One region of the Arthrobacter sp. UKPF54-2 genome, then DNA from elsewhere that is predicted to be linked to it. Evidence: riboswitches for the same ligand, from Rfam matches in the RefSeq annotation. Region 1 holds a riboswitch; each other region holds the start of a gene.

Region 1 (7,098 bases):
AATGACGGATCTGATCGATACCACCGAGATGTATCTTCGGACCATCCTGGAACTTGAAGAAGAGAACATCGTCGCCCTCCGCGCCCGCATCGCCGAACGGCTCCGTCACTCCGGCCCCACCGTGTCCCAGACCGTCGGCCGGATGGAACGCGACGGGCTGGTGGTGGTCTCCGGCGACCGGCACCTGGAACTGACCGAAGCGGGCCGCAAACGCGCCATCGAGGTGATGCGCAAACACCGGCTTGCCGAACGGCTCCTCGCCGACGTGATCGGACTCGACTGGGCCTACGTCCACGAGGAAGCGTGCCGCTGGGAGCACGTGATGAGTGAGCGGGTGGAACGGCGCATCTTCGAGATGCTGGACCACCCGACCGTGTCCCCCTACGGAAATCCGATCCCAGGGCTCGCCGACCTGGGCGGACTCCCGCAGGCGGAGGCCGCGGACGGCGTGGTCAACCTCCTCGACGCCATGGCCGGCTACGGCGCAGACTCCCGGATCACCGTGAGCCGCCTGGCCGAGCCCATCCAGGTGGAACCGGAGCTGCTGGTCCAGCTCGACGAGGGCGGAATCCGCCCCGGCGCCCGGGTCTCGCTCGAACGCGTGGGGGAGTACATCTCGGTCCGGGTCCCGGACATCGAGGGGGCCCTCGAACTGCCTCCCGAAGTCGCGGCCCACGTCTTCGTTACGCTCGGGTAACTTGTTCGGACCGCCGTCCTCAGGACCGGGGCCAAGTTGTGCACAGGCTAGATAACGAAATTATTACTGCCTGCCTTAATCGCCTATAGTTGATAACTGGCACTGATACTAAAGCGTTATCTGATCCGAAGCCGAGCTCTGCCAGCGGATCAGTCGGCGAGTCACCTTCTGGCAGAGGCGGGGGAACCACTAACGGCTGTTGATCCAACAGCCTTGGGGTGAAGTCCGCTAGCGGCAAGCAACAATCCACGAGGGCGCCCTTGGATGACCCTGTGTCTGGATGCTTGCACCGGCGGACCGGGTCTTTGATCTCTCTGACCCGAATCCGACAGCTAACTTCGCAGGCTATCCAGAGAGGAACCGTACTTGACCACCCAGACCGTCAGGGGCCGCCGTCGTGCGACCGGTCCCGCTCCGGAGCCGCGCCCGGCCGCCGTCGTAACCGTCGAGCGCCCCCGTGACGCGCACCGCGACGAACGCCGCGGCCGGCGGAGCGCCTTCCGCCAGATGACAGACTTCGCCGCCGTCAGCGGCGTCGGGCAGAAGGCCGGCATCGCTCTGGCGGCCACCGGACTGGTCCTGACCGTCACCGTCCCGGCCACCGGCCCGGTGATGGCCACCGACGCCGCCAAGACCGGCTCGGTGTCCGCCGCGGCACAGCCCGAGGTCAAGGCTTCGGCCGCCCAGATCGACTTCAACCGCACGGCTGTCACCACCAAGGGCGACCCGGACGGCAAGCTCAAGCAGCTGCTCAGCGCCCAGTCCGCCAGCACCATCACCCGTGCGGCCTCCGCCGGCAGCCTCGGGCACCCGCTGGACACGATGGTCTCCGCCTCGCCGTTCGGCTACCGGATCAGTCCCATTACGGGCGCCGTCGGAGAATTCCACCGCGGGCAGGACTACGCCGCCCAGTGCGGCACGCCCGTGCATGCCGCGGCCAGCGGCACCGTAACCTTTACCGGCTGGCACCCCTACGGGGGCGGCAACCGGGTCGTGATCGACCATGGCAATGGCCTGGAGACCACGTACAACCACTTGTCGTCCTCAACTGTCCGCGTGGGCCAGCAGGTTTCCCGCGGCGATGTGGTGGCGATGAGCGGCACCACCGGCGCCTCCACCGGCTGCCACCTCCACTTCGAGGTGATGGTCAACGGGGAAGTCGTTGACCCGCTGGGCTGGCTCTAAACCGAGCCGAGGGATCACTCGCATTTCTGTGACACGCCGTGATCTGAATGTGACATTGAGTCCCAACTGCTGTACCGTATGAAGCACGCCAACTTCTCCGAAGTTGGCGCTCTTGAGTGGATTGCCTAACTCTGCCACCGCTCAAGGTCCGTTCGCATGACATCGTCTGGCAGGGGCGGGGGAACCAATTTTGGTCTTCGCAAGAAGGCCTTGGGGTTAAGTCGCAAAGCTTCCCAGGAAGCAGCGCGGCCGGGTGACTCCCATCCGAATCCGACAGCTCACCTCGTAGGCATTGGGAGAGGCTACTTTCGTGTCTTCACGCCACAATGCTGCGCGTTCTCGCGCTGGCGAGGCTCAGTTGAGCCCGCTGAACTCCATGCTCCGCGCTGCCCTTGTCGGCGCCCGGACTGGATCTCACAACGCAGTTCCCGCTTTTGGCGCGTCTTCGCAGTACACCCTTCGCTAAAGAAACCCGTTTCGGGGCGATCCGGCGTACCCCCAAGATGCCGGAGCGTCCTCAGTCCCGCCTGAAATGAGCGCGGACAAAAGGATCACGAAAGAGAGAACTGAATGACTACTCGTGCAACCATTGCACGCCACCGCGCGGAGGTCACCAAGACCAACTCGCTGGCTGTCATTGCTAAGGCCGTCGGCGACAACGCCGGTGGTATGGGTCGCCAGGCCGCGGTTATCGCTGCAGCCTCCGGCCTGGTACTGACCAGCGGTATCGCAGCCAACGCTGCCGAGACCAACGTTCAGCGCGAGTCCACCTCCGCTTCCGCCCTGGAAGTGCAGTCCACCGCACCGGCCACGATCTCCGCGGCCTCCAGCATCGCGATCTCCTACGAGAAGCCTGCTGTTACCACCGCACCGGCCCCCGTCGAGGCTTCCAAGCCCGTCGTGAAGGTCAAGGAAGCTGCTGCTTCCACCGGCAACGCGGTGACCGCCTCGCTGGCCACGAAGGCTCCGGCTGCTGTCAGCGGCATGGGCGCTTCGATCGCCGCTGCTGCCTACGCGCAGATCGGTGTCTCCCAGGACTGCACCATGCTGGCCACCAACGCGCTGGCCGCAGTGGGCGTCAACTACCACGGCTGGCCCGCAGGTTACCTGTCCCTGGGCCGCACCGTGAGCGCCGCCGAGGCTCAGCCGGGCGACCTCGCCTACTACCAGAACGGCGGCATGGGCATGGCCCACATCGCTGTTTACGTCGGTAACGGCATGGCCGTCCACGGCGGTTGGAACGGCGGAACCACCGCGCTGTACAGCGTCAACGTCGGCTCCGGCCCGGTCTTCATCCGCGTCGGCGGCTAGGACTGGCTCCCGGTGTCCGCCGGAAGCATTGTGAAGGACCCCTGCCAGGCGGCAGGGGTCCTTTGCGTTGTACCAGGCGGGTTGCCCACCCGCGCCCGCCCCGCCCCCGACCTGCAGGCGGATTCCGCCGCCGGACCTGCTGGCCGCCCCGGCCGCGGGGCGCGGCGCGGGGCGCGGCGAAATAAAATTCGGTAAACCGGGCCTGCGGTGTTTACTCTTGTGGTGTCGATCCATAGCCCGACCATGCACAGGGCAGCCGGCCCTCGTGCCCCTGGCGGGTGCGGCCGTGAAGAGGTATGCGGATGCGCACTCTCGTTCTGAATGCTGGATATGAACCGCTGGCGGTAGTTACTTTCCGCCGGGCGCTGGTCCTTGTGCTGACAGGTAAGGCCAGTGTGGTGGCCGAAGGCGACGATCCCGTGGTGGGCCCGCAGGACATTCTCGGCCGGCCCACCGTGATCCTGCTGAACCGGTACATCAGGCCCCGTTACAACACCCTGACGGCGGTCAGCCGCAGGGGGGTGCTGCGCCGCGACAACCACCGTTGCGCTTACTGCGGCAAGGCGGCCCATACCATTGACCACGTCCAGCCCAAGTCCCGGGGCGGCGCGGATTCATGGGAAAATCTCGTCGCCGCCTGCCTGCGCTGCAACAACGCCAAAGGGGACCATACCCCCGGGGAAATGGGCTGGAAACTCGGCTTCGTCCCCGGTCCGCCCAGGGGCACCATCTGGCAGATCAAGGAATTGGAGAAGCCCACCCCGGCCTGGGACCCGTTCCTGCTTCCCGAAAAGGCACACTGAGCCTCCCGTCCTGACGCCCGGCGCGGGCCGCTGCGGCTAGGCTGGGCGGGTGGAATTCGACGCCGTAATCCTCGCCGGGGGCAGGTCCTCCCGGCTCGGCGGCGTGCCCAAGGCCCGCCTGACGGTAGCCGGCGCCACCTTGCTGGAGCTGGCCCTCAAGGCGGCCGGCGGAGCCCGCCGGATCGTGGTGGTCGGGCCGGACACGGGCGGCCTCCCGCCCCAGGTGCTCAGCTGCCGCGAAGAGCCCCCGTTTGCCGGACCCGCCGCCGCCATCGCCGCAGGCCTCGCCGCCCTGGCCGGGGCAGACGCCGGTGCCGGGGAACGTACTGCCGGCCGACCCGCGGCCCACACCTTGGTGCTCGCCTGCGACATGCCGCGGGTGGCCGCCGCCGTCGGCGCCCTGCTGGCGGCGGCGGACGGCCCGGCCGAAGGTCCGGGCGGCGGCCGCGACGGGGTCATGGCCGTGGCGCGGGATGGACGCTCCCAGCCCCTCGCCGGTCTTTATCGCACAGCCGCGCTACAACGCGCCGTCGGCGACGCGGCCCGGCGCAACGCGCTCGAGGGGGGCTCCGTCTTCGCCCTGCTTGCTAGTCTTGAACTGCGGACGGTTCCGGTTCCGCCGGGGTCCACCGACGACGTGGACACCTGGGATGACGCTTCCGCCCTGGGGGTTTCAGACCCCGGTCCAGGCCGGCCCGGCAACGGGCGGCCGAATTCGACTTTGGAGGCAAACGGTGAAAAGCCAGGATGAGACGCTGGAGGACTGGTGCCGGGCACTGCTCCAGGCCCTGGAACTCGAAGACGTCGAAATCGACATTAACGAAGTGCTGGGACTGGCCGGCGTGGCCGCGCACTCCGTCGTCCGACCCGCAGCTCCGCTGACCACCTTCATAGCCGGGTTCGCTGCCGGACTGGCTTCCGGCTCCGGGCAGGCGCCGGACAGTGTGTCCATGCAGGCCGCCATGGGCGTGGCCCGGAAACTCGCGAAGGACTACGCCGCCGCCGAGGCACCCGGGGCATGACGCCTGAGCCGCCCACGAGCAGTACCGGCGCCGAGGACGGCGCCTCCGGCGACCCGGCCGAGGCTCCGCACCGGCACCTTGCGCACGGCTGGCAGGAGGCACGGCAGCTGGCCTTCGACTGCGCCACCCCCATCCCGGCCGCGCCGGTGCCGCTCCGGCACGCCCTCGGGCGGACGCTGGCGGAGGATCTGACGGCGCTGCACGACATGCCGCACTACGCCTCCTCCGCGATGGACGGCTGGGCGGTCAACGGCAGCGGGCCCTGGATCCTCGCCGAGCCCGGCCAGCGGCTGGCCCCTCACCAGGGAAGCCCCATCGCGACCGGCGGGCTAATCCCGGCGGGCGCAAAGGCCGTTCTCCGCAGCGAGAGCGGCGTCATCGCCCCGGACGAAGACGGGCTGCCGGTCCTCAAACTCGGCGGCGGGGCCAAACCCGGGGAACCGCGCAACGGCGACCACATTCGCAAAGCCGCGGAGGAGGCCGCCGTCGGCGAGGTGCTCATCAAGGCAGGCGCCGTACTCAACCCCGCCCACCTGGCCCTGGCGGCCCTCGCCGGACACGACGCGCTGCCGGTCCTCGGCAAGCCCGTCGTCCGGCTTGTCTTTACCGGTTCCGAGGTCGTCAGCAGCGGCGTCCCCCAACCGGGCGAGGTACGGGACACCTTCGGGCCGCAACTGGCCGCCGTCGTGGAAATGCTCGGCGGGATCTACGCCGGTGAGGTCAAGATCGGCGACGCCGACGCCGACTGGCTCGCCGCCCTCGAGGACACCGACGCCCCGGCGGCGGAGCGGGGCACGGCCGCCGGCGACGCCGCGGAGCCGCTGCCGGCCGACGTCGTCATCACCACCGGCGGCACGGGCCGCTCCGGCACCGACCATCTCCGGCGCACGGTCGCGGCACTGGGCGGCCGGCTGCTCATCGACGGCATCGCCATGCGACCGGGCCACCCTGCCGTGCTGGCCGAACTGCCCGACGGGCGTTTTGTGATCGGGCTGCCCGGGAATCCCCTGGCGGCCATGATGGCGCTGTCCACCCTCGGCGCCCCGCTGCTGGCCGCCCTCGGGCACCGCTCTGCCCCGCCGGTGGTTGAAGTCCCGTGCGGGACCATGATCGATCCCGACCCGGGCCGGACCCGGCTGATGCCGTTCCGCATGCTGTACGGGATGGCCTCCCCGGCCCAGTACACCGGCCCGGGCATGATGCGCGGGCTGGCCGCGGCCGACGGCGTCCTGGTGGTCCCGCCGCACGGCGTGCAGCTGGGCGAGCCGGTGCCGGCGTTCGCGCTGCCGTGGGGCGCGGCCCTGCCCCAGGCCACCCCGGCCAAGACGGCCGCGAAGCCGGCCACGAAACGTGCCGCCCGGAAGCCGGCCGCGGACGGCCCGGTGGACTGGAGCGCGCTGCTTGGCTGAGGCGCGGAGGCAGTTCATGATGGATCCAGGGGCGGGCCGCCGCGGGCGGCCGGACCCAAATGCAATGCTGATGAGGAGTATCCAATGGGCCGCGTGACACAGCGCCGCAAGGTGCACAAATTTGTCCTGGACGGCTCGCCGCAGGCGCTGGAGTTTCCGGTCCGGCACCGGGAGGACGTGCTGGCGGTCGAGGAGCCGCTCGAAATCCGTCTCGGCAGCCTCTCCTACTCCGTCACGATGCGGACGCCGGGCAGCGACTTCGACCTCGTCGCCGGTTTCCTGGTCTCCGAAGGGGTCATCTGGGAACCGGAGCAGCTCGTCTCATTGCGGTTCTGCGCCGGCGAGGATGAGGACGGAGCCCAGACGTTCAACGTGGTGGAGGCGCAGCTGCGCCCCGACGTCGTTCGGCCCGACACCGGGCGTAACTTTTTCACCTCCAGCTCGTGCGGGATCTGCGGCACCGACTCGATCGATGCCGTGCGCAAGTCCTCGCACTTCAGCCCCGCCGGCGACCCGCTGACCGTCCCGGTGGAGACGCTCGCCTCGCTGCCGGACCGGCTGCGCGAAGCCCAGGCCGTCTTCGACGTCACCGGCGGCGTCCATGCAGCGGGACTCTTCCGGATTTCCGACGACGGCGACGCCGAGTTGCTCTGCCTGCGCGAAGACGTGGG
Region 2 (7,098 bases), 1.3 Mb from region 1:
AAGTCCGCGGCAACCACCGTGTCCCGGGGCGCGCTCCTGGCCAGCACAAAGGCCACGGCCTCGCGGGACCAAGTTCCGGTGAGCGTCAGGACGCCGGCGGCGAAATTCATGTCGAGGTCTGCGCGGCTGGTTGGCGCGCTGTGCGGCCGGAAGAGGCCGCATTCACCGGGCTCGACGGCGGGCTGCTGCGCGGGTGCAGGCCGTCCCTGAAGGCGCGTCCGGAGGTCCGCGCTCCTTGAGACCCTCCCGGCGCCCGGCTGGCCACCGTTGATCGCCCGGTCCACCAGGGCCATCAGTTCCTCGTCGGACAGCACCGCATCAGCCCCCGGCGACTCGGGGGCGCTGGCGGAGGCACCGGCAGGGGAGGGGGACGCGGCGGGGGACGCGGCGGAGCCGCTGCCGGCCGGAGGCGGTGACGGTGATCCCGGTGTACAGCCGCTTAGAGCCAGCGCGGCCGCGGCGCACGCCAAAAACCAGCGCTGTCTCCGCGGGGGACCGCCGGGGATTCGGATTGTTGCAGCACCTGGGCGCACGACTGGACTCCCTGCCGTCGAAAGATGTGCTGCGCCCAGCCTCTGCCCCCCGCCCCGGCGGCACCAGAGGATTTGTGCCCCTGCACCACAAAGGCACCGTCCTCAGCCGAGGACGGTGCCTTTGCAGTGTGACGGCGCCGTGGTGATGCGGCGCCGGCGCGGCGCCGCGCGCGTGTGTCCTACTGGTAGACGCGGACCCAGTCGAGCTGCATCTGCGACGGGCTGGTGGCGGTGCCGTCGGGGAACCAGTCGAGCTGCATCGTCTGGTGCATGCCGACCGTGGGCTGGTGTGCCGGGTTGGTGTCGCTGAACGTCTTCACGCCGTCGATGTAGCCGGTGATGCCGGCAGGCGTCCACTCCACCGCGTAGTTGTGCCACTGCGTGGTGTCCACGGGCGTGGCTGCCGTCGTCTGGAAGTCCCCGCCGCTGCAGGCGTAGTGCAGGAAGAACTTCATGGCAGCGGTGTTCGAGGTGCCTTCGGCGAAATCAACTTCGGCGCAGTTCGGCGAGGTGTTGTTGTTCGGCCACAGGAGCAGTACGGGGTGGTACTCGGAGTCGCGGACGTTGGTCTTCATCCGGGTCTCCCAGCGGCCGTATTTCTGCTGGCCGAACTTTGCCGACATCCCGCCGGTGGTGCCGGCCGCGTCGCCGGTGACGGTCGCGACGCCGTTGGCCACCGACCACGCCTGGGGGCTGCGGACGCCCTTGCCGGCATGGCCGGCACCGTTGAAGACGCCCCATTTGGCGGCGTCCGGGGCTCCGGCGTAGGAGAATTCGTCGCCGGCCAGGACGGGACCCCAGCCCAGGGCGGCGGCGGCCTGTGTTCCGTCGCCTGCGGGGGCTGCCGGGGCCGGGGCGGCAACCGGTGCTGCCGGCGCCGCGGGTGCTGCCACCGGCGCCGCCGGGAGAGTGCTGGGCGCCGCCGGCGCGGCAGCAGGCGGAGCTGCCGGGGCCGCTGCAGTGGTCTCTGCAGGGGCCGGCGCAGCGGCGGCGGAGGTGGCCGGCGTCGACGCCGGGGATGCTGCCCGCGCCGACGACGTCGGGCTGGCCGCCTTGGTGGGCGCGGCGGTACCGGCCGAGGACGCAGCACTGCATCCGGTCAGCGACAAGGCACCGAGGGTAACGGTGATGGCAATCTTCTTGAACAAGTGACCCCTCCGGGATATTGAATTGGCGCAAGCGCAGGGCGCGATCGGGGCGCTGGCGAGCTTCTGGCAGCTTCTTTCAGCCCCGCCTGGCGGACAGGGCGAGCAGGCGCCGGCTGGCGCGGCGGCGCCCTGCATAACGGGCATCCGGGGCCCTGCGTTCGGGCCTGGCCCTCGGGCCAGCCGTCAACGTTACTCGATCGTAACCTTTGTTCGCAAAACGCCTGATGGTCCCCGGCCCATGACCCGGAGAAGAAAATGTGGCACTCATGCATCCGTTCGGCACCCCCGGCCGGTAGTAAGGGTGTAAGCGAAACACCGCCCGCATCCGGGCCTCAATGAGGAGTTCCACATGCATACGAAATCACTCTCTGCTGCAGCCGGCGCACTGACGCTGCTGGCAGGGCTTGCCTTTGCAGCCCCGGCGCAGGCCGGGGAGAAGCGCCACGACCATGACACAGCAAAACTCTCCGTTCTTCACGGCGTCCCCGGGGTAATCGTGGACGTGTGGGTGGACGGAAAGCTGACGCTGGATAACTTCACCCCGGGCACCCTGGCGGGGCCGTTGAATGTCCGGGAGGGGGAGCACAAGATTGCCATCACCGGCGCGGACTCCACGAGCGCCGACAACCCCGTGATCGGCCCTGTTGAGGTAGATCTCAAAGAGGGCCGGGACTACACCGCTGTGGCGCACCTGACGGCGGACGGAAAGCCCACGGCCACGCTGTTCAAGAACGACACCTCGGCCAGCCCCGATGGCAAGGGCAAGCTGACGGTGCGGCACGTAGCCGCGGCACCCGCCGTCGACGTCCTTGCCGGTGGCAAAGCCGTGATCACGGGCCTCGAGAACCCCGACGAGAAGAAACTCACGCTTAAGGCAGGAACCATCTCCGCCTCCGTGGCCGCAGCGGGCAGCACCGAGGCCCTGATCGGCCCCGCGGATGTGAAGGTCAGCAAGGGCAAGAACACGATCGTCTACGCCTGGGGCAGCCTGGCTGACCACAACCTCGACCTGGCAGTGCAGGTGGTGAAGTCCGCACGGCAGGACGACTGAGCGGTCCGTCAGGTGCTGAATTTGCGCCGAACGGATGGCGGGGCCGCGGCGATCGCGGTCCCGCCATCCGTCCTCCCGCAGGTTCCTCCATTGCGGTGCGCCGAGGCCCGGGGAATAATGGCGTTCCACGGGTCTCATTGCCGCTCTAAGGAGCACCTGTTGGAGGCTACTGATCGTGAATGGGATGTTTCCATTGACCATGCCTTCGCCGCGGGTGAGGAGCAGGCGCTCGCAGAGGCCTACCGCATGCTCGGACCCCTGGTCCATACGCTGGCGCTGAGGGCGCTGCGCGAACACGGCGCCGCCGATGACGTCACGCAGGAGGTCTTCATCCGCGCCTGGAAATCGCGAACCAGCTATCGCCCCGACGCGGCCCGGCTGCCCGCCTGGCTGATCGGGATCACCCGCAATGCCATTTCCGATGCCCTGTCCGCCCGCTCCCGCCGGCGGGACGTGGAAAGGGCAGCCCTCTACCTGGTCAACGACCCGGCAACCGGCGTCGACCGGCCGCATGCCGAGGCGCTCGCGGACCGCCTGACCCTCGACGACGAGCTGGAGCGCCTGGGGGACCCGCAGGCGTCCATCATGCGGCTGGCGTTCTACGAGGATCTGACGCACGACCAGATCTCGTCCCGGCTCGATCTTCCGCTTGGCACGGTCAAAAGCCATATCCGACGCAGCCTCGCCCGGCTGCGGTCCCGGCTGGAGGTGGAACATGGAGCATCTTGACGATGAGCTCCTGGCGTTGCTGGCGCTGGGCGAACGGCCCGCCAGTGCGGAGGAACGGCTCCACCTGGACGGCTGCCACGACTGCGCGACGACGCTCGACGCACTGCTGAACACCGTCTACGTCGCCACGCTCAACCCGGACCAGGTGCCTCTGGAAGTGCCGGGCAGCCATAACTGGGCCGCGATCCACTCAGCGCTGGGGCTCTCGCCCGCCCTGGCCGCCGACCCCCTGCGCCCACCCCGCGGCGGCGAAGCCCCTCACGCGGAGGACCAGCCGGCGGGGGACCGTCCCTCGGAGGACCGGCCGGCCGGAGCTGCCGGGGCGCAATGGCACCCGGCCCCGTCGAACCCGCATCCCGCCGGGCGGCAGCCGGGCCAGCGGCACACGGGCCAGGGCTTCCCACGGCGCGGATCATGGATACTCGGTCTGGCCGCAGGGGTGCTGCTGGGCGCTGCCGGGGCGTGGACGGCCGTGACCGTCCTGGGCCCCGCCCAGCCGCCGGTGGCACAGCCCACCCCATCCGGGCCTACGGCGGTGCTCCTGGCCGAAGCCTCGCTGGCTCCGCTGGCAGGACACTCGGCCAGCGGCAGCGCACTCGTGGAGAAGCTCCCCGACGGATCGCGGCAGCTGGTCGTCAGCCTTCCCGAGGAGAAACTCACGGGCTTCCGCGAGGTGTGGGTGGGCTCGGCCGACCTGTCCCGGATGGTTAGCCTGGGTGTCCTGGGCCAGGGAACCGGTTCTTTCGTTATCCCCGGGGCCCTGGACCTGGCCGACTATCCGGTCCTCGACATCTCCGACGAACCCTACGACGGGGACCCGGCACACTCCGCAGAGAGCATCGCACGCGGTAAGTTCGCCGCGCAGGGTTGACCCCGGCCGCAGGAGCGGGCTGGCGGCTGCGACAGAATGGACCCATGAGCGAGGCCGGTGACTTCATTGATGCGGCGCTGCAGCGCGAAAGCACCTGGCAGCGGGCCGAGGAAACACGGTCCCGCCTCGGTCCGGAACTCCGGTCCTATGGCGCCTCCGTCGGCGCCGTCCGGGGCGCGGTCCGGGATGCGCTCCGCCGCTACCGGCACCTCGGCCGTGACGGAATCACGGCGCTCAGCTCGGAGTTGTGGGCGGTACCGGTCTTCGAACGCCGCCTCGCCGCTGTCGTCCTGCTGCAGTCCCATCTCGCTGTGCTGGACAACTCGGACCTGACCCGGATCGAAGGCTTTCTGCGCGGTGCGCGCCTGCCCGAGCTGGCGGATCCGCTGGCGGTCGACGTCGTCGGGCCGCTGATCGCCGGTCTTGACGGGGCGGCCCGGAGGCGGGCCGAGGCCGTCCTGGAACGGTGGCTGCAGGACCCGGACCCGTGGCTGCGCCGAGCGGCCCTGCTGGCACCGACGGGCGAACTCCGTTCCGGCGCGGGCCGGAGCCGCAGGTTCCCCTAGCGCTGCGGCCGGCGCTCCACCACGGCGTACGCCCTGCCGTCGAGGAACTGCCAGTCGGTCACGACCATAAAGCCGAGGGCATCCACACGGTCGTTCAGGACGTGGACGTCGAATCCGCCGTCGCGCGGTTCGGCATCCCAGGTGGCGACGTGGATTTCCCCGCCCTCGAGCACCAGCAGCTCCGTATTGACGTCGAAATCCTCCTGCGGCTGGTCACTGAGTTGGCAGATGGCGACACAATGCCGGTTCATAACGGGCCTTCCGCTCGGGGAACGCTGGATGAGCCCATCCTATGCGTGGCAGTGCTCGGTGCCCTAGGCCTAATTCCCCGCCAGGACACGCCTCCGTTACCTGAATGTGACATTACCGCCCAGTACCGTTACCGTGGATAGGTGCCTGTTTGTTTCCGATACGGGCGCTTCCGAGCCGATTGCCTAACTCTGCCGCGGCCCGGGATCCGAATGCAACCTTCTGGCAGAGACGGGGAAACCACTTATGACCTGCCGCTCCGGCGGGTCTTGGGGTGAAGCCGCACAGCCCGCTCTGACGGGTCCGCGGCCGGGTGCCTCCCATCCGAATCCGACAGCTCACCTCGCAGGCATTGGGAGAGGCTACAAACATGACTTCACGCACTACTGCTGCGCGCCATCGTTCCGACGTCCCCGCAGGACGGACCTCAGCATTTTCGGTCAAGCCAGGCACCATCGGCCGCCAGGCCGCGGTCCTTATGGCGGCGTCCGGCCTCGTCCTGACGAGCGGCATGGCGGCCAACGCGGCGGCCGCACCGGCTGAGCGCGAGTCCGCCCCGGCATCATCGGTCGACGTCGCCGGGAAGGTTTCGGCCCCGGTCACCGCCGACTCCGCGGTCCAGATCAGCTTCGACCGTCCGGCAGTGGCCACCACGCCGGCGCCTGTAGTCGAGCAGCCCAAGCCCGTTGCCGCACCGGCCGCACCGGCCGCGCCCGCCGTCGCCCAGGCTCCGGCCGCCCCCAAGATCACCGTCCAGGCCCAGGCTGCCGTTGCCCCGGCCCCGGCCCCGGCCGGCGGAGTCAACGCCGCGATGCTCTCTGCCGCCTACAGCCAGATCGGCATCACCCAGGACTGCACTGCCATGGTCGAGAAGGCCCTCGGCGCTGCCGGCATCCCGGTGGGCGACCTGGGTCCCCAGCAGTTCATGAACTACGGCAAGGTTGTCGCCGACCCGCAGCCGGGCGACATGATCGTCCAGTCCGGCCACGTGGCCATCTACGCCGGCAACGGCCAGGTCATCAGCGGCGGCATGAACGGATCCAACCAGACGATCTCGCACCCGCTCTCCTGGCTGACCGCCACCGGCGGCGTGACCTTCGTCCGCGCCGGAGCCTAATCCCCGAGTAGATATTGCACCAGCGCTACTCCCGAAGGCCGGTGGCCGGTTGTCGCTACGACAGCCGGCCACCGGCCTTCGCTGGTCCGGGGCACCCTAGCTGGTGTACGTCATCAGCTGGTGTACCGCAGCCGGACCACGCCGTTGCCGAACGTCCGCGTTTCGGCGAGCGTGAGCGCGGTCCTGCTCTCCGCGGACTTGAACAGTGGCGTGCCCTGGCCCAGCAGGACCGGGTGGATGTAGATCCAGTACTCGTCGATCAGTCCGAGCCGGCGGAAGCTGTCCGCCAGCCGGGCCCCACCCAGGGCCAGATCGCCGCCGGGCTGTGCCTTGAGTGCCAGGACGTCCTCAATCACGACCTCGCGCGCCACCGTGGTGTTCCAGTCGGCGCGCTCCAGGGTTCTGGAGTAGACGATTTTCGGCATCTCTCGCCAGATACCCGCGAACTCGACCTCGGGCGGCGTGCTGGCCGGGTCCCGGTCCGCCGTCGGCCAGTAGCCGGCCATCAGCTCAAAGGTGATGCGGCCGTCCAGGAAGGCGCCCATGGTGCGGAGCTCCTCATTGAAGTGGCTGTGGAGCTCGTCGTCCACCATGTGCCAGTCGAGTTCCCGGTTAGGGCCTTCCATAAACCCGTCCAGGGACACCTGCATTGCATGGATGATCTTCCGCATGTGCCGAGCCTACGCGCGCACCGGACCACGGGGAACCGCCCGGCGGGGAACCGTCGCCGGCCGAGGCGACCGGCAGTATAGTGCCGGTGAGCCCCCGAAAGCGGGCTGCAGGCGCTCACTCAGACCTCTTTCGGCAGCATCTTGCCGAAATCCAGAAACTGCG
Region 3 (7,098 bases), 180 kb from region 1:
GCGGGAAGCGGCGGCACTCGGCCTGGCGGGGCGCATCCGCCTTCCGGGCGAGCTGCGCGGAGCCGCGCTGGACGCCGAATGGGCCGCCGCCGACCTCAGCCTGCTGATCTCGAGGGCCGAAACCTACGGGCTGGTGGTCACCGAATCCCTGGCCCGGGGCATTCCGGTGATCGTGCGGCAGGGTACCGGCGCCGTCGAGGCCCTCGCCGCAGGAACCCCTGCGGCGGCCGCGGGCGGCTCCGTCGCCGACAGCACCGCCGGCACAATAGCGCTGCCAGGCACCGCCGTCGCCCTCGCGGGCGACCCCGCCCCGCTGGCCGCCGTGCTGCGCCGCTGGCTCACCGAACCGGCGCTCCGCGCGCGGTGGCGGGACGCCGCACTGGCCGCGCGGGAGCACCTTCCCGGCTGGGACGCCACGGCGCGGGCCGTCCTGGCGATCCTCGGAATTGAGCCCCAGCCCCACCCAACTAGCTCGCAGTAGTTGTCGTTTTCAGGGCCCATAACGACAACTAATGCGAGCTACTTGGGCAGGGCGGGTGGAGAATGACCCCATGACCACCGAGCCGATGACCGTGCAGCTGCCACCCGCCGCGAGCCTCACCCCCGAGCGGCTCCGCGCCTGGTCCTGGCACCGGCAAGGCCTGGACGGCTCGCTGGCCGGATGCACCGCGGAACAGGTATTCGCCCGGGCAGGCTGGGCGCGGTCCGTGGGCGGGGCCAACCCGTACCTCACACTCTTCGCCCGGGCCGGCATCCGGCGCGCGCAGGTGGACGCCGACGTCCTGGACCACCGGATCCTGGAACTCCCGACGGCGCGCGGCTGCACCTATGTGCTCGGCCGGGACGACTTCGCCTGGGCCCTGCGGCTGGGACGGGATCCGGCCGAGGCAACCTTCAAGGTGGTGGGCCGGCTCGGGGTGGACCGCGGCGAAATGACGCTGCTCGAGGAACAGATCCTGCACACCCTCACCGAAGCCGGTGTCCCGCTGGACCCGCGGCAGCTCAAGGACGAACTCGGCGATTCGGTGCGCAGCCTCGGCGAGGAGGGCAAAAAGAAGGGCGCCGCCACCACGCTGCCCACCGCGCTCGGCATCCTGCAGGCGGACGGGCGGATCCGCCGCGTCCCCGCCACCGGCCGGCTCGACCAGCAGCGCTACGCCTACGAACCCTGGAACCTGGCTCCGAGCGATCTCAGCGACGAGGAGGTCCGCACCGAACTGATCCGGCGCTACCTCGGCTGGACCGGAGGGGCCACGTTCAAGCAGTCGCAGTGGTTCACCGGCTTCACCGTCGCGCAGAGCAAAGTCGCGCTCGGCGCCGTCGGCGCCGTCGAGGTGCCCACCGCCGCCGCCGGCGCGGACCCGCTCTGGATGCTGCCCGACGACGTCGAACTCCTCGCCGCCTTCCAGGAACCTGCAGAGGAACAAATCCAGCTGCTCGCCGGGACCGATTCGCTGGTGCTGCTGCGCCGGAACGCGGCGGAGTTGCTGGCCGAGCAGGACCGGGACAAGCAAGCGCTGGGCCGGCTCGCGCTGCAGGCCGACCTGCCGGACCATCCCATCCTGGACCGCGGCCGGATCATCGGGCTGTGGCAGTACGACCCCGGCCAGGAACGGATCGCCGCTTGGGTGTTCGGTGAGACCACACCCGCCGTGGCCCGGCGGATCGCCGAGGTGGAGGCCTGGATCAAGGAGGACCTGGGCGACTTCCGGGCCTTCAGCCTGGACTCACCGGCATCCCGGCAGAAACGGATCGACGCGCTGCGGGCCTCCACCACGGCCACCGCGGAGCGGTAGCCTCAGGAGCCACGGTGGCTGGCGAAGAAGTCCCGCAGCAGCGCACCGCACTCCTGCTCCCGGACGCCGCCGTACACTTCCACCCAGTGGTTGAGCCGGCGTTCGCGGAGGATGTCGAACACGGAGCCGGCGGCGCCGGCCTTCTCATCCCAGGCGCCGAAAACCACCCGCGGAATCCGGGCCAGCACCACGGCACCGGCGCACATGGCGCACGGCTCCAGCGTGACCACCAGAGTGCAGTCCTCCAGCCGCCAGCCGTCGTCGCCGAGGCCTTCCAGGGCGCGGCGGGCGCGCAGCCGGGCCGAGGCCTCCCGGATCGCCACCATTTCCGCGTGCGCCGTCGGGTCCCCGAGCGCTTCCCGCTCGTTGCGTCCGGTCCCGAGCACCGACCCGTCCGGGCCGATCACGACGGCGCCGATCGGCACGTCCGCGGTGGCCAGCGCCCGGCGCGCCTCGGCGAGGGCCAGGCCCATCCATTCCGCATGCCGGGGCTCGGGAGTAGTCATGGCTCAATGGTAGTTTCGATCCTAAGCAGGCTGTGCACTATCGAAGTGCACCGGGAAGTCGGGAGATGGCAGTGAGCACCAGGACTGAAAGCTGGCTGACGCGGCGCTGGGGCAAGTGGGTAGTGCCGTACGCCGCGCTGTGGATCACGATGCTGATCGGCGGCGTGGTCATCGTCGCCCTGGCCCTGACCAGCTATGAGGTCTACGACAACGTGGTGGATGACGCCGGCGTGGCCAACCTGGACAAGCCGATGCTGGCGGCCATGGAACAGCTGCGCAGCCCCGGGCTTGACTCCTTTGTCACCGGGTTCACCAACATCGGCGGCGGCATCGGCATGCCGATCCTGGCCAGCATCCTGACGGCATGGCTGATCTGGGTCTCCCGGACCTGGCGCCCGCTCATCCTGATCGGCGGCGCCGCCGCCGTGTCCGTCACCGCCACCTCGCTGGGCAAAAAGCTGATCGGCCGGACGCGCCCGGACCACGCGGACGCGGTGCCGCCGTACGAGACCTCGCCGTCGTTCCCCAGCGGCCACACCCTGAACACCACGGTGGTGATCGGGCTGGTGGTCTACCTCGCCTGCCTGCAGGTCAAACGCACCCTTGCCCGGGTCGGCTTCATCACGGCCGGTGTGATCTTTATCTTCGCCATGGGCATGAGCCGGGTCTACCTGGGCCACCACTGGATGACCGACGTGATCATCGGCTGGGTGCTCGGGCTGGGCTGGGTGGGGATCGTCATCCTGGCCCACCGGCTCTTCCACGTGCTCCGACACCGTGAACACACCGGCCCCGCACCGACGTTCGACAACGAAGCCCACCTGCGCGACCGGGCCCCCGGAAGCAGCCGCAGCGGCGGAACGGGCGACTCCGAGACCCCCGGCCCCGCGGGACGGTCCTCGACGTCCGGGTGATAGTTTTGACCCATGCGCACTCTCGTTGTGGACCACCCGCTGGTCGCCCATAAGCTCACCGTTCTGCGGGACAAGAACACCCCGTCCCCGGTCTTCCGCCAGCTCACCGAGGAGCTCGTCACGCTCCTGGCCTATGAGGCAACCCGCGACGTCCGCACCGAACCCGTGACCATCGAGACGCCGGTCAGCACCACGGTCGGCACGGCGTTCACCAAGCCCACCCCGCTGGTGGTCCCGATCCTGCGCGCCGGGCTGGGCATGCTCGAGGGCATGACCAAACTGGTCCCCACGGCCGAGGTCGGCTTCCTGGGCATGGCCCGCGACGAAGAAACCCTGGACATCATCACCTACGCCGAGCGCCTGCCCGAGGACCTGACGGACCGCCAGATCTTCGTCCTGGACCCCATGCTGGCCACCGGCGGCACCCTGCGTGAAGCCATCAAGTTCCTGTTCAAACGCGGCGCCTCGGACGTCACCTGCATCTGCCTGCTGGCCGCCCCGGAGGGCCTGGCCAAGCTCGAAGAGGAACTCTCGGACGCCAACGTGACGATCGTGCTGGCCTCGATCGACGAAAAGCTCAACGAGAAGTCCTACATTGTCCCCGGCCTGGGCGACGCCGGCGACCGCCTGTACGGCATCGCGGGCTAGTTCCGCAGCCGGTCAAGGGTTCCGGCGGGCAGCGCTCGGGACTACCGTGTGCCCATGGACTGGAAACTTGAACTCGTATTTGTCCCGGTATCCGACGTGGACCGGGCCAAGGATTTTTACGTCAACAAGGTGGGCTTCAACGCCGACTACGACGAGCGGCCCGCCGAAGGCATCCGCTTCGTCCAGCTGACACCGCCCGGGTCCGGGTGCTCCATTGCGATCGGCGAGGGCCTCAACGACGCCGCCCCCGGCACCGCCCCCAGCCTCCAGCTGGTGGTCAGCGACATCCAAGCCGCGCACCGGCAGCTGAAGGACAACGGCGTGGACGTCAGCGACATTGACGTCCAGGACTGGGGCCACTTCGTCTACTTCGCCGACCCGGACGGCAATAAATGGGCCGTGCAATACATCCCCAACCGTCCCAACGGCTAGCCGGCACGCGCAGGCCCGGCCGGCGGGCCCGGCCGGCAGGCCCGGCCGGCGCGGGGACAGACGCACGCAAGGCCCCGGATCCAATGGATCCGGGGCCTGGCCTTTCCGCCGGGGCCGGGGCCTGCGTGGCGGCGGTTTAGTACCAGTTGTGCGCGTAGTGGAAGTTCAGAGCGCCGCAGGGTGAGCCGTAGCGGTCCTGCACGTACTTCAGTCCCCAGTTGATCTGGGTCCGGTAGTTGGTGCGGTAGTCAGCGCCGGCGCTTGCCATTTTCTCGGCGGGCAGGGCCTGGACCACGCCATAGGCTCCGCTGCTCGCGTTCGTGGCAGTGGTCTTCCAGTCGGACTCCTTGGTCCACAGTTTCTGCAGGCACTGCATCTCGCTGGCGGCCCAGCCATGGGCGGGCAGCTGCGAGGCGGCGTAGGCCTGCGCACCCGCGGGATCGTCGACGGCGACCGGCTGCGCCGGGGCAGCCGCGGCCGGCGCAGGAGCCGCCGGAGCAGGAGCCGCCGGCGCGGGCGGAGCCGCCGGCGCGGGCGGGGCCGGGGCCTCGGCCGGCGTAACGTCGGAAGCCTTGGCCTCCACAGTGCCGGTGGAGGGGGAGGCCGGGGCGTTGCTGCCGACCTGTTCGAACTCCAGCTTCTGCAGCGAGGAGTCCTTGGACGCGGCCTCCGTGTGGGCGGCGGTGTTGGAAGCCTGGCCCGCGGCGCCCGCGCCCAGCAGGACCGCGAGGGCGGTCGCCACGACGGCGGCGCGCTTGCCCTTGGAACCTGCGCCGAGCCGGGACAGGGCCGTGCGCTTGGCCGGCTCGGCGCGGTGGCGCGCGACGTCGGCTTCAGCTGCCTGTTTAGCGCCTTCTGGGCGCATGGGTACCTTGAATTCAGTCATGTTTGCCTCTCAACGCCTACGGAGTTAGCTGTCGGGTTCGGATGCAAAAATCCGGCCGCACGGAATCTCAACGTGGCGGCTTAACCCCAAGGGTGCATGGATGCAGAATGCCCGGGAACTCTGGGTCCCCCGCCTCTGCCTAATCCATCGGAATCCGGGAAGCGGCAGAGTTTGGCGTCAATCCGGATACGCGGCCAGATCGATGGCCGCACTCTAAAACGGTACCGAACTTTCCCTTGGAAGTCACATTTAGGTAACGGCAGGCCGGGCTGGCGGCGTGGCGACTTGCCCCACTAGGCTGCGGGGGACGCCGCCGGAAGGCGGACGGTGAACTGCGTGCGGCCGGGCCGGGACGTGACGTAGACGGTGCCGCCATGGGCTTCGACGATGGCCTGCACAATGGAGAGCCCCAACCCGCTGGTGCCCTCCGCCGTCGCGGCCGGAACGGGGGAGGTGGAGGGGGCGATGGCCCCGGTGCGCGCCCGCGCCGCGGCCGTTTCCGGCGCCGGAACTGCGACGGCTGGCGCCGCGGCCGTGACGGGGTTCCGGCGGGAGACGTCGGCCCGGGTAAACCGGCGGAACACCCGGTCCACGAAGTCGGGGGCAATGCCGGTGCCGTTGTCCGTCACGGTGAGGACGGCAGTGCCGTCGTCGGCGGACGTCACCGCCGTCGTCACGGTGGTGCCGGGCTCCGTGTGCTTGCGCGCGTTGGAGAGCAGGTTCGCCAGCACCTGGTGCAGCTGGGCGGCGTCCCCCCGGACCACCACGGGCTCCTCGGCGAGCTCCAGCTGCCAGATGCGGTCCGGGGCCATGACCTTCTCGTCGCTGACCGTCTCGATCGCGAGCTGCGAGAGATCCACCTCGCTGAACTTCAGCGGCTGGCCCTCGTCGAGGCGGGCCAGCAGGAGCAGGTCCTCCACGAGGGCCGTCATGCGTTCCGACTGGCTCTGCACGCGGGCGAGGGACTTCTGGCCGTCCGGGGTGAAGTGCTCGGTCATGCGCATCAGCTCCGTGTAGCCGCGGATGGCCGTCAGTGGGGTCCGCAGCTCGTGCGAGGCATCGGCAACGAACTGGCGGACCTTCATCTCGCTTTGTTGCCGCGACTCCAGCGCGCTGGAGACGTTGTCCAGCATCTGGTTCAGGGCATAGCCCACGCTGCCCACCTCCGTGCTGGGATTGGCGGCGGACGGCGGCACCCGCACCGCCAGGGCAACTTCGCCGGCGTCGAGCGGGAGGCGGGAGACCTTGGTGGCCACCTCGGACAGGTGCTCCAGCGGTTTCATGGTGCGCCGGATCAGCGCCGTTCCGGCCAGCCCGATCACCACCAGGCCGCCGGAGGAGACCAGCACCATGGTCCAGACCAGTGAAGCCAAGGTGTTTTGCTTGTCCTTCAGGGGCAGGCCGGTGACGATCACATCGCCGTACGGGGTCTGTGCCGCGACCAGCCGGTACGCGCCGCTGGAGAGGGTCCGGTCAACGGGCGGCGCGCCGGGGGTGAGCGCCAGCAGAACGCCGGCGTCGTCGGCGGAGAGCGCTTTCCGGGTGGCGTCGTCGGCGAGGAAGCCGGCGCTGGTGACGGCGTCACCGAGGATCCGGGCATTGAGGGTGCCCACGGCCTGGCCGCGCGCTTCCAGCGGGTCCCGGCGCCCGTCGCCGCTGCCGGGGCCGGGCCGGCCGAACTCGCGCGCCCGCTCGGAGGCCTGGTCCAATTGGGAGTCCAGTTGTTTGGTCAGGAACAGGTTCATCGAGGCGTAACTGACCAGCCCGACGGCGCCACAGATGGCGACGAGGAGGGCCATGGCAAGCAGGACCAGGCGGGTGCGCAGGTGCCAGGTGGAAGGGCTGCGCCAGTCCCGGCCGGCGGCAGGGTCTCTGGCGGGAGCTGCCACGGGCTAGTCCGCCGGTTTCAGGACGTA

Evidence for each region. A riboswitch is a leader RNA that binds a small molecule or an ion and turns the genes downstream of it on or off. The one in region 1 is predicted to bind cyclic di-AMP.
Region 2: it holds a riboswitch for cyclic di-AMP, as region 1 does, so the genes downstream of both, E7Y32_RS12620 (NlpC/P60 family protein) here and E7Y32_RS02200 (M23 family metallopeptidase) in region 1, are expected to answer to the same signal.
Region 3: it holds a riboswitch for cyclic di-AMP, as region 1 does, so the genes downstream of both, E7Y32_RS03015 (hypothetical protein) here and E7Y32_RS02200 (M23 family metallopeptidase) in region 1, are expected to answer to the same signal.

Annotation. Positions count from the first base shown of each region.
Region 1 is NZ_CP040174.1:515,532-522,629, reverse strand. It holds gene E7Y32_RS02205 (metal-dependent transcriptional regulator) at 2-697, shown strand; cyclic di-AMP (ydaO/yuaA leader) riboswitch at 817-1,059, shown strand; gene E7Y32_RS02200 (M23 family metallopeptidase) at 1,064-1,882, shown strand; cyclic di-AMP (ydaO/yuaA leader) riboswitch at 1,995-2,188, shown strand; gene E7Y32_RS02195 (NlpC/P60 family protein) at 2,453-3,193, shown strand; gene E7Y32_RS02190 (HNH endonuclease) at 3,496-3,996, shown strand; gene E7Y32_RS02185 (molybdenum cofactor guanylyltransferase) at 4,046-4,747, shown strand; gene E7Y32_RS16320 (DUF6457 domain-containing protein) at 4,731-5,018, shown strand; gene E7Y32_RS02180 (molybdopterin molybdotransferase MoeA) at 5,015-6,427, shown strand; gene fdhD (formate dehydrogenase accessory sulfurtransferase FdhD) at 6,512-7,098, shown strand, end outside.
Region 2 is NZ_CP040174.1:2,724,048-2,731,145, forward strand. It holds gene E7Y32_RS12580 (hypothetical protein) at 1-314, opposite strand, end outside; gene E7Y32_RS16465 (glycoside hydrolase family 16 protein) at 713-1,426, opposite strand; gene E7Y32_RS16470 (hypothetical protein) at 1,494-1,685, shown strand; gene E7Y32_RS12595 (DUF4397 domain-containing protein) at 2,031-2,732, shown strand; gene E7Y32_RS12600 (RNA polymerase sigma factor) at 2,892-3,461, shown strand; gene E7Y32_RS12605 (anti-sigma factor) at 3,448-4,332, shown strand; gene E7Y32_RS12610 (DNA alkylation repair protein) at 4,377-4,898, shown strand; gene E7Y32_RS12615 (hypothetical protein) at 4,895-5,149, opposite strand; cyclic di-AMP (ydaO/yuaA leader) riboswitch at 5,320-5,513, shown strand; gene E7Y32_RS12620 (NlpC/P60 family protein) at 5,518-6,264, shown strand; gene E7Y32_RS12625 (dihydrofolate reductase family protein) at 6,378-6,935, opposite strand.
Region 3 is NZ_CP040174.1:694,586-701,683, reverse strand. It holds gene E7Y32_RS03045 (glycosyltransferase) at 1-481, shown strand, start outside; gene E7Y32_RS03040 (winged helix DNA-binding domain-containing protein) at 552-1,796, shown strand; gene E7Y32_RS03035 (nucleoside deaminase) at 1,799-2,302, opposite strand; gene E7Y32_RS03030 (phosphatase PAP2 family protein) at 2,374-3,216, shown strand; gene upp (uracil phosphoribosyltransferase) at 3,229-3,864, shown strand; gene E7Y32_RS03020 (glyoxalase superfamily protein) at 3,919-4,296, shown strand; gene E7Y32_RS03015 (hypothetical protein) at 4,433-5,182, opposite strand; cyclic di-AMP (ydaO/yuaA leader) riboswitch at 5,182-5,369, opposite strand; gene E7Y32_RS03010 (HAMP domain-containing sensor histidine kinase) at 5,476-7,071, opposite strand; gene E7Y32_RS03005 (response regulator transcription factor) at 7,075-7,098, opposite strand, start outside.